DNA from 4 places in the Pseudoalteromonas sp. ND6B genome. Region 4 is predicted to be linked to each of the others. Evidence: predicted binding sites of a transcription regulator. Region 4 holds the regulator's gene; each other region holds the start of a gene.
The links. Region 4 encodes sigma-54, which starts transcription at its own class of promoters, with help from an activator protein. Its sites were predicted from a motif close to GTTGGCACGNNNNTNGNNT; they were not measured.
Positions count from the first base shown of each region.

Region 1: ND6B_RS17485 (DUF2726 domain-containing protein) is a predicted target of sigma-54. The motif match lies at 937-955, and genes of this name have one in related genera.
Region 2: glnA (glutamate--ammonia ligase) is a predicted target of sigma-54. The motif match lies at 1,956-1,974, and genes of this name have one in related genera.
Region 3: fliE (flagellar hook-basal body complex protein FliE) is a predicted target of sigma-54. The motif match lies at 2,855-2,873, and genes of this name have one in related genera.

Region 1 is NZ_JQFL01000003.1:45,630-49,337, reverse strand. Features, by position in the region: gene folE2 (GTP cyclohydrolase FolE2) at 1-892, shown strand, start outside; gene ND6B_RS17485 (DUF2726 domain-containing protein) at 995-1,591, shown strand; gene mtnN (5'-methylthioadenosine/S-adenosylhomocysteine nucleosidase) at 1,701-2,408, shown strand; gene ND6B_RS17495 (cobalamin biosynthesis protein CobD/CbiB) at 2,409-3,371, shown strand; gene tyrS (tyrosine--tRNA ligase) at 3,411-3,708, opposite strand, start outside.
Region 2 is NZ_JQFL01000011.1:15,870-19,577, reverse strand. Features, by position in the region: gene typA (translational GTPase TypA) at 1-1,521, opposite strand, end outside; gene glnA (glutamate--ammonia ligase) at 2,030-3,436, shown strand; gene ND6B_RS16010 (DUF4124 domain-containing protein) at 3,551-3,708, shown strand, end outside.
Region 3 is NZ_JQFL01000072.1:8,561-12,268, reverse strand. Features, by position in the region: gene fliG (flagellar motor switch protein FliG) at 1-754, opposite strand, end outside; gene fliF (flagellar basal-body MS-ring/collar protein FliF) at 747-2,462, opposite strand; gene fliE (flagellar hook-basal body complex protein FliE) at 2,483-2,815, opposite strand; gene ND6B_RS03525 (sigma-54-dependent transcriptional regulator) at 2,973-3,708, opposite strand, start outside.
Region 4 is NZ_JQFL01000080.1:27,936-31,643, reverse strand. Features, by position in the region: gene ptsN (PTS IIA-like nitrogen regulatory protein PtsN) at 1-77, opposite strand, end outside; gene hpf (ribosome hibernation promoting factor) at 82-369, opposite strand; gene ND6B_RS01835 (RNA polymerase factor sigma-54) at 396-1,895, opposite strand; gene lptB (LPS export ABC transporter ATP-binding protein) at 2,276-3,001, opposite strand; gene lptA (lipopolysaccharide transport periplasmic protein LptA) at 2,998-3,537, opposite strand; gene lptC (LPS export ABC transporter periplasmic protein LptC) at 3,527-3,708, opposite strand, start outside.

The DNA.
Region 1 (3,708 bases), on a different contig from region 4:
CACGGCTGCCGCATTACAAACAGGTAAATTAGACTGGGTAGGTATGGGCGATATAGAGCTGCCTTTTATTTTTGAATCTCTTGATTTAGCTCCAGTTACCGTTAATGCAAAAGCACGCGCCTTTGTTAATTTACACAAAGAAGATGCTAAAGGCATTCATATGTCGCGACTATTTTTAGCGTTGGATCACCTCTCAACTGAGCAACAGGTCAATCCACAAACCTTAGCACAAGCCTTAGATACCTTTATCACCAGTCATGAAGGCTTAAGTGATAAAGCACACATTGAATTTAAATTTGAATTGCCGCTACGCCGTAAGTCATTACTTAGTGGTAAAGCAGGTTGGAAAAGCTATCCCATTGTACTTACCAGCACTATAAATCAAGGCGTTATTAGTTTTGAGCTCAGCGTTGATGTGACTTATTCATCAACTTGCCCCTGTTCTGCAGCACTGGCTCGCCAATTAATTCAAAACGCATTCAGCGAAAAGTTTTCTCAAGAAACACTCACTCAATCAGAAGTTTTAGAGTGGCTTGGAACAACTCAAGGGATTGTAGCAACCCCGCATTCACAGCGTTCAATTGCTAATGTTAAAGTTAAATTAGCAAATAACATTGAACAGTTTGATGTGGTTAACTTAATAAACTTACTAGAAGATGAGCTAAAAACACCAGTACAAGCTGCGGTAAAACGTGAAGACGAACAAGAGTTTGCTCGCTTAAACGGTCAAAATTTAATGTTTTGTGAAGACGCAGCACGAAAAATTAAAACGACGTTAGAGTCAAAAGAGTTTAGCGATTACTTCCTGCAAATTAACCATTATGAGTCTTTACATGCTCATGATGCAGTTGCGATTGCCGTAAAAGGTATTGAAGGCGGCTATAAAGCATAATAGTGCTCATCCCCATTCGTTAATAAAACAACCATAACAACTATTTGGGCACATAAATTGCTTTAGAAAAGCAGTGTCAATTTGTTGTTATGGAGTTACCGTATGGAATTCGCTTTATTATTAATATTAGTGCTAGTTGTTGGGGCATCTGTCGTTGCGTCAAAATTTAATGATGACGGCGGAAACCCTTATCCTTTTACTCGTAAGCAAAGTGTATTTACCCAAGTAGAAGGGGCGTTTCTGAATTTATTAGAGCGCGCTGTTGGCGATCAATATAAAATTGTTAGTCGCGTTAAACTAATCGATGTGATTGACTGTAAACAAGGCCTGTCTGTTAAATCTAAACGTGCGGCAATGGCTAAAGCAAAAAATAAGCAGCTCGACTTTGTTTTAGTAGATAAAGAAAAAATGACCATAGTGGCTGCGGTTGACTTAGTTAATAACGCCAATAAAGATGGCCACAAAGCACAGCGCGACTGGTTTGTTAATGGCGCATTGGAAGCCGCAGGTATTCCACATATTCGTATGAAAGTGAAGGCAGGCTACCGCCCAAGCGAAGTACGCGATGCAATTATGTTTAAATTAGGTAAGCCAGCGGCATCTAAACCTTCACGACCTACGCGTGCTAGAGTTCATAAACCTGCGGTATTGTCTCCTTCTCAAGCAAAGGCACAATCAACAGCCCTTGCTGAAATATAATCAATAAGTTTATAAAGTGCGGGCTTTTTAAGCTCGCATTTTTGTTTGTTTTACCCCACGTTATTTTTTGCAGTATAATCACCGTATTCAAACTCAGGAATTTAACACTATGAATGTTGGTATTATTGGCGCAATGGAGCCAGAAGTTAAAATTTTGCGCGAGGCGATGCAAAATCCACAAGTTTTAACCAAGGCTGGTTTTACTTTTTACACAGGCGAGCTTGCAGGCAATACCGTCACTTTAGTGCAATCAGGTATAGGTAAAGTCGCTTCGACAATCGCAACCACATTACTTATCGATAACTTCAATCCAGATTGTGTTATTAACACAGGCTCTGCCGGTGGATTCGACCCATCACTAAACGTTGGCGATGTAGTAATTTCATCTGAAGTACGTCATCACGATGTTGATGTAACAGCGTTTGGTTACGAAATTGGCCAAGTACCACAAATGCCAGCAGGTTTTACTGCTCACCCTAAACTTGTAGAAGCAGCCGAGCAAACAATTGCACAAATTAGTGAAGTAAAAACCCTTGTTGGTTTAATTTGCACTGGCGACTCGTTTATGTGCGACCCTGTTCGTATTGAAAAAGCACGCAGTGACTTCCCTACAATGCTAGCAGTAGAGATGGAAGGTGCATCAATTGCGCAAACGTGTTTTGCACTTAATACACCATTTGTTGTTATTCGCTCAATGTCTGATATTGCAGGCAAAGAGTCGCCGCAATCATTTGAAGAATACTTAGAAACAGCCTCTATAAATTCATCAAAAATGGTCGTAGCTTTACTTGAGAAATTAACGGCGGTTACGCTGTAAATGCTCAATAATATTGTTCAAAATCATTTGGACTTTATTGTATTTATTTGTGCGCTCCTTGCTGAGCGCTTTTTGCCTTTAGTAAGTTGGTATCACCCTAACCACATACTCTCTGCTATTTTTAGCGCTATAAGCCAGCGTATTTATAAAAAAACAGACACCAAGCAATATCATTATTTAGCAGCCTCAATGGCAAGTACGCTTATACTTAGTACTGTGCTTATTATTGTAGTTTTACTGCTTCAGTTTGCCTTTTACCCCGAGCTGTTATCAGGTCTTATTTTATATTTATGCCTAGAAAACAGTAGCCTGAATAAAAAAGCGATACGCATAGCTAGGCTAGTCAAAAAAAATCAAAAATCGACAGCACGCGAATTATTAAAGCCACTAGTAGCCCGTGAAGTTAATGCGCTTTCAAGCCCCGGGATCATTAAAGCCATTATGGAAAGTGTCATACTTAGAACGGCGCGTCATTACTTTGTGGTAATTTTCATATTTTTAGTATTGGGCCCCGTCGCCGCTCTCGCCTATCGTTTAATCACTTTAATTCAACAGGCGTGGCGAAGTGATATAGCCCCAAACAGCTCTTTTTTGATGCCGCTTAAACTGGTTCTTTTTATTGTTGAGTACATTCCCATACGTTTACTCGCGCTGACAATTGCCTCACTAAAGGCCAGTAAAAAAAGCATGCATTATATTAAGCATTATGGCCGACACTTCTATCAAACCAATACAGGCTGGTTACTTAGTGTATGTTCTGCATCTTTGGGGGTTCAACTTGGTGGGCCTGCTATTTATAATACACAGCGTTTTAATAAAATGCGTGTCGGTGTAGAGCGTCTTCCCAACGCCGATGACGTACCACAACTACTCAATACACTTAACCAAACTCGCTTTTTTTGGCTTCTGATTATTATTAGCGTTGAAATTATTAAGGCTGTTCTCGTTTTTAAGTTCGCATAAAAAAACCAGCCGTAGCTGGTTTTTATAATGTCCGAAGTTTTAAGCTACGGTGATATTTGCAAATTTGCGTTTACCTACTTGGTAAATAGCCGTTGTGCCTTTTGCAATTTCCAATTTGGTATCTGTAATTTTGTCTTCGCCGTTAAGCTTTACAGCACCTTGTTTGATCATCCGCATGGCCTCTGAGGTACTCGCCACTAAGCCCGCTTCTTTAAGTAAGTTAGCGATTAAAATTGACTCTTCATCAATATTAACTGTCAGCTCAGGGATTTCATCTGGCAAGGCTTTTTTCTGAAAACGCTGGATGAAGTCATCATGAGCAGCTTGCGCATCAGCT
Region 2 (3,708 bases), on a different contig from region 4:
CTCTTGTAAGTTAAATAATGCGTTAGTTAGTGCTTTACCTGTTGCATTTGCAATCATTACACCGTTCTTACGAACACCTAGCTCGCCACCTTTGTGCGGACCGTAGTGATCGAACGTATGGTAAAGTAAACCAGAACCCGATGTTAACGTCATGAACTCAGTTTGGAAACCGATTAAACCACGGCTTGGGATCATAAAGTCCAAACGCATACGGCCTTTACCATCTGGGGCCATATCAGTAAGCTCACCCTTACGAAGACCAATTTGTTCCATGATAGAACCCTGGTGCTCTTCTTGACAGTCAATTGTTAGTGTTTCATACGGTTCTTCTAACACACCATCAACAGTACGTAAGATAACTTCTGGACGAGATACCGCTAACTCGTAACCTTCACGACGCATGTTCTCGATTAAGATACCTAAGTGTAATTCACCACGACCCGATACACGGAAGCTATCTGGGTTATCAGTGTCTGCAACGCGAAGTGCAACGTTGTGTACTAATTCTTTGTCTAAACGCTCACGGATATTACGTGATGTTACAAACTTACCTTCTTTACCACAGAAAGGTGAGTTATTTACAGAGAACGTCATCGTTACTGTTGGCTCATCAACACTTAGTGGAGGTAATGCTTCAACGTTGTTAGGACAACAAAGCGTATCTGAAATCTTAAGCTCGCCAAGACCCGTTACCGTTACGATGTTACCAGCGTAAGCTTTGTCAGTGTCAATACGCTCAAGACCTAAGTAGCTTTGTACTGAACCAATTTTACCGTTACGTTTAGACCCGTCAGCGCTAATAACCGTAACTTGTTGGTTAGGTACAACTGAACCGCGTTTGATACGACCAATGCCAATTACACCTTTATAAGAGTTGTAATCAAGCTGTGAGATCTGCATTTGGAAGTCACCTTCAGGATCTGCATCCGGTGGTGATACTTCGTCAACGATCATCTTGAACATAGGTTCCATGTTATCAGATGCTTCGTCTAAATCTAATGTAGCCCAACCATTGATTGCTGATGCGTAGATTACTTTAAAGTCTAACTGTTCATCAGTTGCGCCTAGGTTATCGAACAAATCAAAGATTTGATCCATAACCCAATCAGGGCGAGCACCTGGCTTATCAATTTTATTGATAACAACGATTGGCTTTAAGCCTTGCGCGAATGCCTTTTGCGTTACGAAACGCGTTTGTGGCATTGGACCTTCCTGAGCATCAACAAGTAGTAATACTGAGTCAGCCATCGAAAGTACGCGTTCAACTTCACCACCGAAGTCGGCGTGTCCAGGAGTATCTACGATATTGATATGGTAATCATTCCATGAGATAGCGGTGTTTTTCGCTAAAATGGTAATACCACGTTCTTTTTCAATGTCGTTTGAATCCATCACGCGCTCTTCATTACCGCCGCGTGTTTCTAATGTACCTGATTGCTCAAGTAGTTTATCAACCAGTGTTGTTTTACCGTGGTCAACGTGGGCGATAATTGCTATATTTCTTAACTTTTCGATGCTCATATATTCACTCAGAGAAATTGAATCTCATTGATCCTGCAGGGGCTATACGTTCTCACCTGCGCTTTCACGAGATGTCCCAGCATAGGATTTAAAAGGGCGCATATTATCCCCTATAAATGGAATGGATGAAAGTTTATCCAAAATAAAATTTCAAACTTTCGCAATAAAATAATTAACCCATTGTTTTAAAATAATTAATTATGATAATTAATTTTTAGATATTTATATAAAAAGATGGTTTTGGGTTAATTTAAAGCGACTTTACTGCGTATTTTGCATTTTCTTTGTGCTAGTCTAAGGTGATTAATTTACAAGCAATTATTGCTTTGTAAATATTGCACCATTTTGGAAAAATTACGCACTAAGATGGTGCTTAATCTATATCACCTTTATTTTATTTATATTTTTTTACATAAAAAACAAATAATTATAATAGTGGCACAAAATCAGCTTGTAGATATTCAACGTATCTAAGCAGCAATAATAAAACCCAATAGTTGGAGGACACATGTCACAATCGGTTTTAGATTTTATTAAAGAAAATGACGTTAAGTTCATTGATTTACGCTTTACTGACACAAAAGGTAAAGAGCAACATGTTTCTATTCCTCATCATCAAGTTGATGAAGACTTTTTCGAAGATGGAAAGATGTTTGACGGTTCTTCAATTGCTGGCTGGAAAGGCATCAACGAATCAGACATGGTGTTACTACCAGATGCAGATTCAATTAAACTTGACCCTTTCACAGAAGAAACAACACTCATCGTTCGTTGTGACGTGGTTGAACCTTCTACATTACAAGGTTACGAACGCGACCCTCGCTCAGTTGCTAAGCGCGCTGAAGAGTACATGCGCTCTACGGGTATTGCTGACACTGTTTTATTTGGCCCAGAACCAGAGTTTTTCGTATTTGACGATGTTAAATACAAATCTGACATGTCAGGTTCAATGTATAAAATTGATTCTAAGCAAGCAGCTTGGAACTCAGATAAAGAATATGCAGATGGCAATACAGGCCATCGCCCAGGTGTTAAAGGCGGTTACTTCCCAGTTGCACCTGTTGATGATTTCCAAGATTGGCGTTCTGCAACGTGCCTAGTTTTAGAAGAAATGGGTCAAGTTGTTGAAGCGCATCACCACGAAGTGGCGACTGCCGGTCAAAACGAGATCGCAACGCGTTTTAACACTATGGTGTTAAAGGCCGATGAAATCCAAGAAATGAAATATGTTATCCACAACATGGCTCACCTTTACGGTAAAACGGCAACATTTATGCCTAAGCCGGTTGTTGGTGATAACGGTTCTGGTATGCACTGTCACCAGTCTTTAGCAAAAGATGGCGTAAACTTATTCGCAGGTGATAAATACGGCGGACTTTCTGAAGATGCACTTTACTACATTGGCGGTATCATCAAACATGCTAAAGCGATCAACGCTTTTGCTAACGCGTCAACTAACTCGTACAAACGTTTAGTACCTGGTTTTGAAGCTCCGGTAATGCTTGCATACTCGGCTCGTAACCGTTCGGCGTCAATCCGTATTCCAGTTGTGCCATCTGCAAAAGGTCGTCGTATCGAAGTACGCTTTCCAGATCCAACAGCTAACCCATACCTTGCTTTCTCAGCAATGCTTATGGCTGGCCTTGACGGAATTAAAAACAAGATCCACCCTGGCGATGCTATGGACAAGGATTTATACGACTTACCAGCTGAAGAAGCGGCAGAAATTCCAACAGTAGCCTCATCATTAGATGAAGCACTAGCTGCACTTGATTCAGACCGTGAATTCTTAAACCAAGGTGGTGTATTCACCAATGACCTAATCGATGCTTACATCGCACTTAAGTCAAAAGAAGTTGAAAAACTTAACATGACAACTCACCCTGTTGAGTTCGAAATGTACTACAGCTGTTAATTTATTAACCGATAAATAATGTGTGTTTTAAGCCCGCTTTGCGGGCTTTTTTTATGGTAAATTTAACGGTTCTACACTAAAGTGAAGTTAGTTTAAACAATGCAGGATAGCTGGATGGTAGGTAAGATTTTGTTGATATTAATAGCTTTAATGTTAAGCCTTAATAGCCATGCGAGCGATAAAAAAATTTACGCATGGAAAGACAAAAATGGGGTGTTGGTTTTTTCAGATACTCCTCAGCCAGGCGCTAAAGAGGTTAAACTCACGAGCCA
Region 3 (3,708 bases), on a different contig from region 4:
TTTCGAAGACAAACATTAAGTCTTGAATTTGTTGCGACATTTCTTCGTCATGCTCACGGATTGAATCCATTAACTGCCCTTCAACATTGGTATCGAGGTAGTTCATGATATCTGCCGCAGCTTTTAAGCCACCCATTTTCGCAGCTTGTGCACCCGCTTGACCGGCAAATTGTTTTTCCATAATTTCATTCAATTCTTGCAATGCTGCCGGTTGTACTTCTTCTAAATTAGCAATACGCATGGTTAAATCGAGGCGCACTTTTTCAGGAAATTGCGCTAAAATTTCAGCCGACTGTTCAGGCTCTAGGTAAGAGAGAACAATTGTTTGAATTTGTGGATGCTCATTACGAATAATGTTAGCCACCTGTTTAGAGTCCATCCACTTTAATGAATCAAGCCCTTTGGCGCCTGAGCCCATCACTATTTGGTCTATCAAGCTGGCGGCTTTATCTTCACCTAATGCAGCCGTAAGTGCTTTTTTGATAAAATCTTCAGACTGAAAACCTATCGTACTAAAGCTTTGAATTTGTTCGATAAACAAGTTGTGCACTGCGCTGATTTTAGCTTGCGACAAATCATCGATTGCCGCCATGGCCATACCTACCTTTTGCACTTGCTTTGGCTCTAAGTGCTTTAGGATTTGCGCTGCATCTTCTTCAGATAAACTCAGCAATAATATCGCCGCTTTATCTACACCATCAAGTTTATCAACATCAAACGCCGGTGGTAGTTGTTTTTGTTCTTGATCAGTCATCTTCTGTTAACCACGCTTTCACTACTTGTGATGATAGTTCTGGTTCATTGGCTACAAGGGCACGAACCGCTTTCAATAAGTCTTCGTCGCCATGTAGGTCTGGTAACTGTAGTGTACCATCGCTTGAGAAGCCAACTGAAGCAGAATCAAAGTCATTATTTAGCATATCTAATGTGCTGTCACCAAGATCAACACCTGAACTAAGAGAGTCTTCATCATATTCTTCAAGTGTACTATCTGGGTAAATTAACCGCTTAAGCATAGGTTTAACGACAGCTAAAATCAGTACAATAATAACCAGCGCACCTAATACTAAGCGCATCATTTTCATAAACCAGTCTTGTTCCCATAAAGGCAACTCAAAATCAAGCGCTGAGTCTTCACGAACAAATGGCACGGTCACTACTTCAAGTGCATCGCCACGTTGCATATCAAAGCCTACGCCACCTTGTAACAAGCGACGAATATTTGACAGGGCTTCAACCGAGCGTGGCGTCATAGTTGTTTCACCATTTTCACCCACCGTAGGCAGGTAATCAACCGCAACAGAGACACTTATTCTGCGGATCACTCCAGTTTGCTGACGCTTATGTGAAATAGTGGTATCGAGTTCATAGTTACGAGTGGCTTCTTTGTGAGTTCTACTCGGTGAGGTTGCAGTGCCTGCACCGCCAGCCATTGCATCTTCAGGTATCGTTGAGTTAACTGGTGGCTGATTAGTAAGCGCGCCTGGAATACCAACCGCTAGGCCACCAATATTATTTTCTTCAAAGGTCGTTTCACTTCTTACCGCCGGTAAATCTGGGTTGTAACGTTTTTGTGTTTCTTCTACCGCACTAAAGTCCATACTTAAATCTACTTGTGCGGTGTAATTACCTAATCCAACCACGGGGATCAAAATACTGTCGATTTTTTCTAGGTATTCTTGCTCACGTTTACGTTCTATATCGTATTCTTTACGCGAGCGTGCAGCTAAAGAGGTTTGCGAGCCTGAATTTAATAAACGACCATTTTGATCGGTCACAGTAACGCGCGAAGGCTCAAGCCCTTGTACCGCTGAAGCTATCATATCAACAACCGAGTCAACTTCTTCGCCATCTAGAGAGCGACCGCGTTTAAGAGTAAGTACAACAGTCGCAGAGGGTTTTTTCTCTCTACGGGCAAATACATTTTCTTTGGGAATCGCTAACAATACTTTGGCGCGAGTAACATTATTTAGCTCTTCTATAGTACGGGCAAGTTGTTGCTCACGGCCATGTTTAAGGCGCTCACGTTCTAAACGTTGGCTTACCCCAAACCCCATGTCTTGCATAATAATGTCGCTACCTGATGTAGGCCCTTGATCTAAACCTTCACGGGTCATCAATAACTTGATATTTTGATATTCAGTTTCATCCACCGAGACCACATTGCCATCAAGTTGGTAGTCAATTTTTTGTGCATCTAAAAAGTCGAGTGTTTCTATTAACTCTTCAGTTTGCATTTTACCTAAAGGGCGCATATCTGGCTGACGAGCCCAAATAATAACGAAAATAGCAATGGCTAAACAAATAGCTAATGCAACAATCAGGGTAATTTGACGTAAAACATCAACACCGCCAAGGGAACTAAAATAGCCTGATTTTTGCTCTTGTTGATCTTCGTTTTCACTTTGCTCCATCATGCCATCAGCAAGTGCCAGATCTGTAGATTGATTAGATTGCGCCACAATAATTCTCCACTACCTAGTTAAACAGGCATGTTCATAATTTCTTTATAAGATTCAACAAGCTTATTACGAACCTGTACCGTAGCTTCAAATGCCACAGAAGACTTTTGCGAAGCAATCATAGCCTCAGCAAGTGATACGCTTCTGTCGCCATTCTCTACCGCTTTTACTTTTTGCCCTGCGTCTTGCTGAAGTTCATGCACTGTATTAAGGGCATTACTCAACATGTCACCAAACTGAGCTGTAGAGGTTGATTGCACTTGCGTTGGCAAGTTATTAACTTGATTACTACGTGTGGCCTCTGCAGCCATTGATTGCATTTCTTGAAATAAAGCACTGTTTTGAATTTTCATAATTGTCTCTGATAATGCAGTAAACTCTTAAAGAGAATAAAGCACAAAACATGCCAAAAATTAAAATCAATTAAAACAGCACTTTAAGTAAAATAATTAAGCAGTCAGAGTTTTGACAGCCCTAAATTCAAGTGATTGAACTTAGGGCTTATGGGGGTTATGCTGGGAGGGAAATGCCTAAATCACGCATTTGTGCTAATTTGTAACGCAAAGTACGCGGACTTATACCTAAGGTTTCGGCTACTTCTTTACGCTTTCCTTGACAGCGTGCCAAGGTTTCTAAAATTATGCGATGTTCTTTATCTTTAAGCTCATCTTTGTAACTGCCGGTATCGACGGCTAACAAATCATTTTTTTGCTCATCTACAGGCGCTGCTTTTTCATCATAATAAGCGTTACTGAGACTACTTTTTACAGGCTCAATGTCAGCTTTAGTTTCTGCTACAAAATGCGTTGGGGCTAGATTTTCGATAAAAATAGCATGTTCATCAATACTATTTCCACTGCGTAAAATTAATGCGCGTTGAATAACGTTATCTAGTTCGCGTACGTTACCGGGCCAGCTATGGCTAAGCAGTTTTTGCTCTGCACTGCTATCTAAATACGCCATTGGCTCTTTGCTTTTACTTAAGTGACGTTCAATCAAATGTTTAGCCAGCACAATAATGTCCCCTGGGCGCTCACACAGTGGTCGCCATAGCAATGGGAAAACATTGAGTCGATAGTATAAATCTTCGCGGAACTGGTTATCAGCAACCGCTTCTTTTAACTCTCGGTTACTTGTGGCAAGCACACGTACATCCAGTGCAATGGTTTTACGACCACCTAAACGCTCAACTTCACGCTCTTGCAATACCCGCAGTAATTTGGCTTGTAAGCCTAAATCCATCTCG
Region 4 (3,708 bases):
TCTAAAATTCTTTTTTTACTATTAAAAAGGACCGCAGCTTTACTGCAGTCCTGACAGATAAGTGAGCTTAGTTTCATAGTGTTAGTGTCGAGCAAGTTTCTCTTTGTGTTTAATTACTTGACGATCTAGCTTGTCAATGAGCGAGTCTATAGCGGCATACATATCTTGATGCTCAGTAGAGGCAAAAATCTCAGCGCCACTTACATGAACGGTTGCTTCAGCTTTTTGGTTTAGTTTTTCTACATCGAGAATAACGTGCACATTCGTTATGTGATCAGTGTGCCTCTGTAACTTCGAAAATTTACTATTTACGTAGTCTCTAAGCGAGTCGGTAATATCTACATGGCGACCAGTTAAATTCAGTTGCATAAACATTTTCCTCTTTGTTGTACGCCTTAAATCAAACTTTTACGTTGATTAGACGGGGGAATAGCTAGAGATTCGCGATATTTTGCTATAGTTCTCCTCGCTACTTTAATTCCTTGCTCTGCCAATATATCTGCAATTTTACTATCACTCAATGGTTTAGCTGAGTTTTCTGCAGCGATTAATTTTTTAATTAATGCACGTATTGCTGTTGATGAACATTCGCCACCATTTTCAGTACTTACATGGCTTGAAAAGAAATATTTAAGCTCAAAAATGCCACGTGGTGTATGCATGTATTTTTGCGTAGTAACACGCGATATAGTCGACTCATGCATTTCCACCATTTCAGCCACATCGTTAAGCACCATAGGCTTCATAGCCTCAGGACCGTGTTCAAAAAAGGCCTGTTGCTGTTGCACAATACAGTTGGTTACTTTAAGTAGCGTGTCATTTCTACTTTCTAAGCTTTTTATAAACCATTTAGCCTCTTGTAAGTGCGAGCGAATAAACTGGCTATCACCACTTGATTTAACCGTACGCGACATAGCTGCATATTGGCTATTTACTCTGATCTTAGGCATGCTATCTGGGTTTAATTCAACTACCCAACGACCTTTAACTTTCTTAACCGACACATCAGGAATAACGTATTCAGACTCTTCTCTAACAATAGTGTCTGCCGGTTTTGGGCTGAGCGTATGAATCAACGTCATGATTTCTTTAAGCTCATCTTCTTTAAGCTTTGTTTTTTTCATCAACGTGCGATAGTCACGTGCAGCAAGTAAATCAATATGATCGGTTAAGATCATTTTTGTTTCGTTTAAAAAAGGTGTGTCTTTATCAAATTGATTTAGCTGAATACACAAGCACTCTTGTAAACTACGCGCGGCTATTCCCACTGGATCAAATAGTTGAATACGCTTTAGTACCGCTTCTATTTCGTCAAGTTCAACTTCATCTTCGCCGTCGTTTTCTTGGTTAAAGCTTTCTAATATTTCTTCACAGCTAAGGGTTAGAATCCCTGAGTCGTCCACAGCTTCTACAATTGCAATAGCTATCGCTTCATCGGTAGGACTAAACGGCGTCAGTTGAAGTTGCCACATTAAATACTCATGCAGCGTTTCAGTCGAAGAGCCTTGATAAATAGATTCATCTTCTGGCATTGGGCCCGATGAAGAGGCAGGCGCAGCGCTCATATATTCATCCCAAGTAACATCCATAGCCATATCATCGCTAATGGTGTCTTTGGTCATTGCTTCGCCGCTATCTTGCTCATACTCGCTAGGTTTATCGTCAGCTGAGGCACTTAGCGTTAAGTCATCGTTATCGGCTTTTTGTTCGTTTTTACCTGCAGTGTCTTCGCTGTAATCGTGTTCTTCAACTTCAAGCAAGGGGTTGCTATCGAGCGCTTCTTGAATTTCTTGCTGGAGATCCAATGTACTGAGTTGCAATAAGCGAATTGCTTGTTGCAACTGTGGAGTCATTGTAAGTTGCTGGCCCATGCGCAGCTGTAATGATTGCCTCATTTATCTCTAACAATCCTTTTAAATTACGGTCTGTTGACCTTTACGGATTAAAATTTGTTCAAACTAGGGGCGGTTTAATTGCGGCGCGAGGTTTGTAACCTAGTGGGCTAAGTCAAAACCGAGCAAAGCTTCCGCGTCCTGCTCACGCTCCTTACCTACATCCATGTAGGCAACAAAGAGTAAATCGTCCCTAGGCAGAACCCGAAGGGCAGCGCCTGTTTGGCATTGATGCTGCGTTATCGCCTATTTATGGGGAATACCACACCACATAGGCTCTGCCTTGCCTAAATACCAAACAGACTGCTGCAAATTCAACCTTGAAAGGTCAACAGACTAAGTATGATTAATCTTAGCAGATGCTTAGTGGAATAACACACATATTAGAGCTTGAACTGCTCGCCCAAATAAACATCGCGTACTGTTTTATCGTTTAATACGTATTCAGGAGTGCCTGATGCAATTAACTCCCCATGAGAAACTATGTAGGCTTTTTCACAAACATCAAGTGTTTCGCGCACGTTATGGTCTGTAATAAGTACGCCAATGCCACGGTTTTTAAGATGCTCTATAATCTTTTTAATATCTAATACTGAGATAGGATCAACCCCCGCAAAGGGTTCGTCTAAAAGGATAAATTTAGGGTTTGCTGCTAATGCTCGCGCAATTTCAACGCGGCGACGTTCACCACCTGATAAGGCCATACCTTGGCTGTCACGAATATGCTGAATGCTAAATTCATCAAGTAAATTATTTAAGGTATCTTCGCGTTGTTGTTTGTTTAATTCTTTACGTGTTTCTAAGATAGCCATTAAGTTTTGATAAACAGTCAGCTTTCTAAAAATAGACGACTCTTGCGGTAGATAACCAATCCCTAAACGCGCTCGGCTGTGCATCGGTAATAAAGTAATATCTTTATCATCAATTGATATTTTGCCTTTATCACTAGGGACAAGGCCTACAATCATATAAAAAGTGGTGGTTTTACCTGCACCATTAGGGCCAAGTAACCCCACAATACTGCCAGCTTCAACCTCTAGGCCAACGTTTTTTACAACTTCACGACCTTTGTAGCTTTTAGCTAATAGCTCTGCTTTTAATGTGCTCATGGTTGGCCTTTATCATCTTCTTTTTTATTTTCAACAGGCACTAAAATAGTGTGTACACGGTCTGTTGAGTTTTCGTCTTTTTCTGCGCTAATTAACTGCTGCTCGATATCGTAAGTGATACTTTTAGCTGTTATTTTTTGACCTGCTTGAGCAATGCTTGCATCGCCGATTAAGGTTAAAAAACGCAGCGACACATCGTAACGCACTTCATTCGCACTGGCGCTCATTATGGTGCCATCGGCTTGTGTTTCTTCAAAATATGCAGGGCTGCCTGTGGCAATTAATAACTGTTTGTTATCGCCTAGGTCATCGCGTTTATGCACTTCTAAACGGTCAGCTGTGATACGGCGATTACCATGAATAATTTCAACATTTTTCTCAAAAATGCCTACGTTTTCTTTTAATTGACCTTCCTGCCTGTCAGCACTAATTGAGATTTGATTAGCCGCAGGAGCTTCAGTGGTTTCCTCTGCATGGCTATGAAATGCAATCAGTAATGAAGGAACAATTAGAATTTTAAATAGGTTATTGGTCATAATATAGGGTTCGCGTATGGTTAATAAGTTTAATCACCTCGGTTTTTAAATCGGCCTCAAGGCCTTTACCTGTGATTTTTAAATTAGGTCCTGTAATAACGACAGGCTGCTGTGATTGCATGGTTAATAGTTTTATATCAACATTGATGGTCTGGGCGGTGATCGTATCGA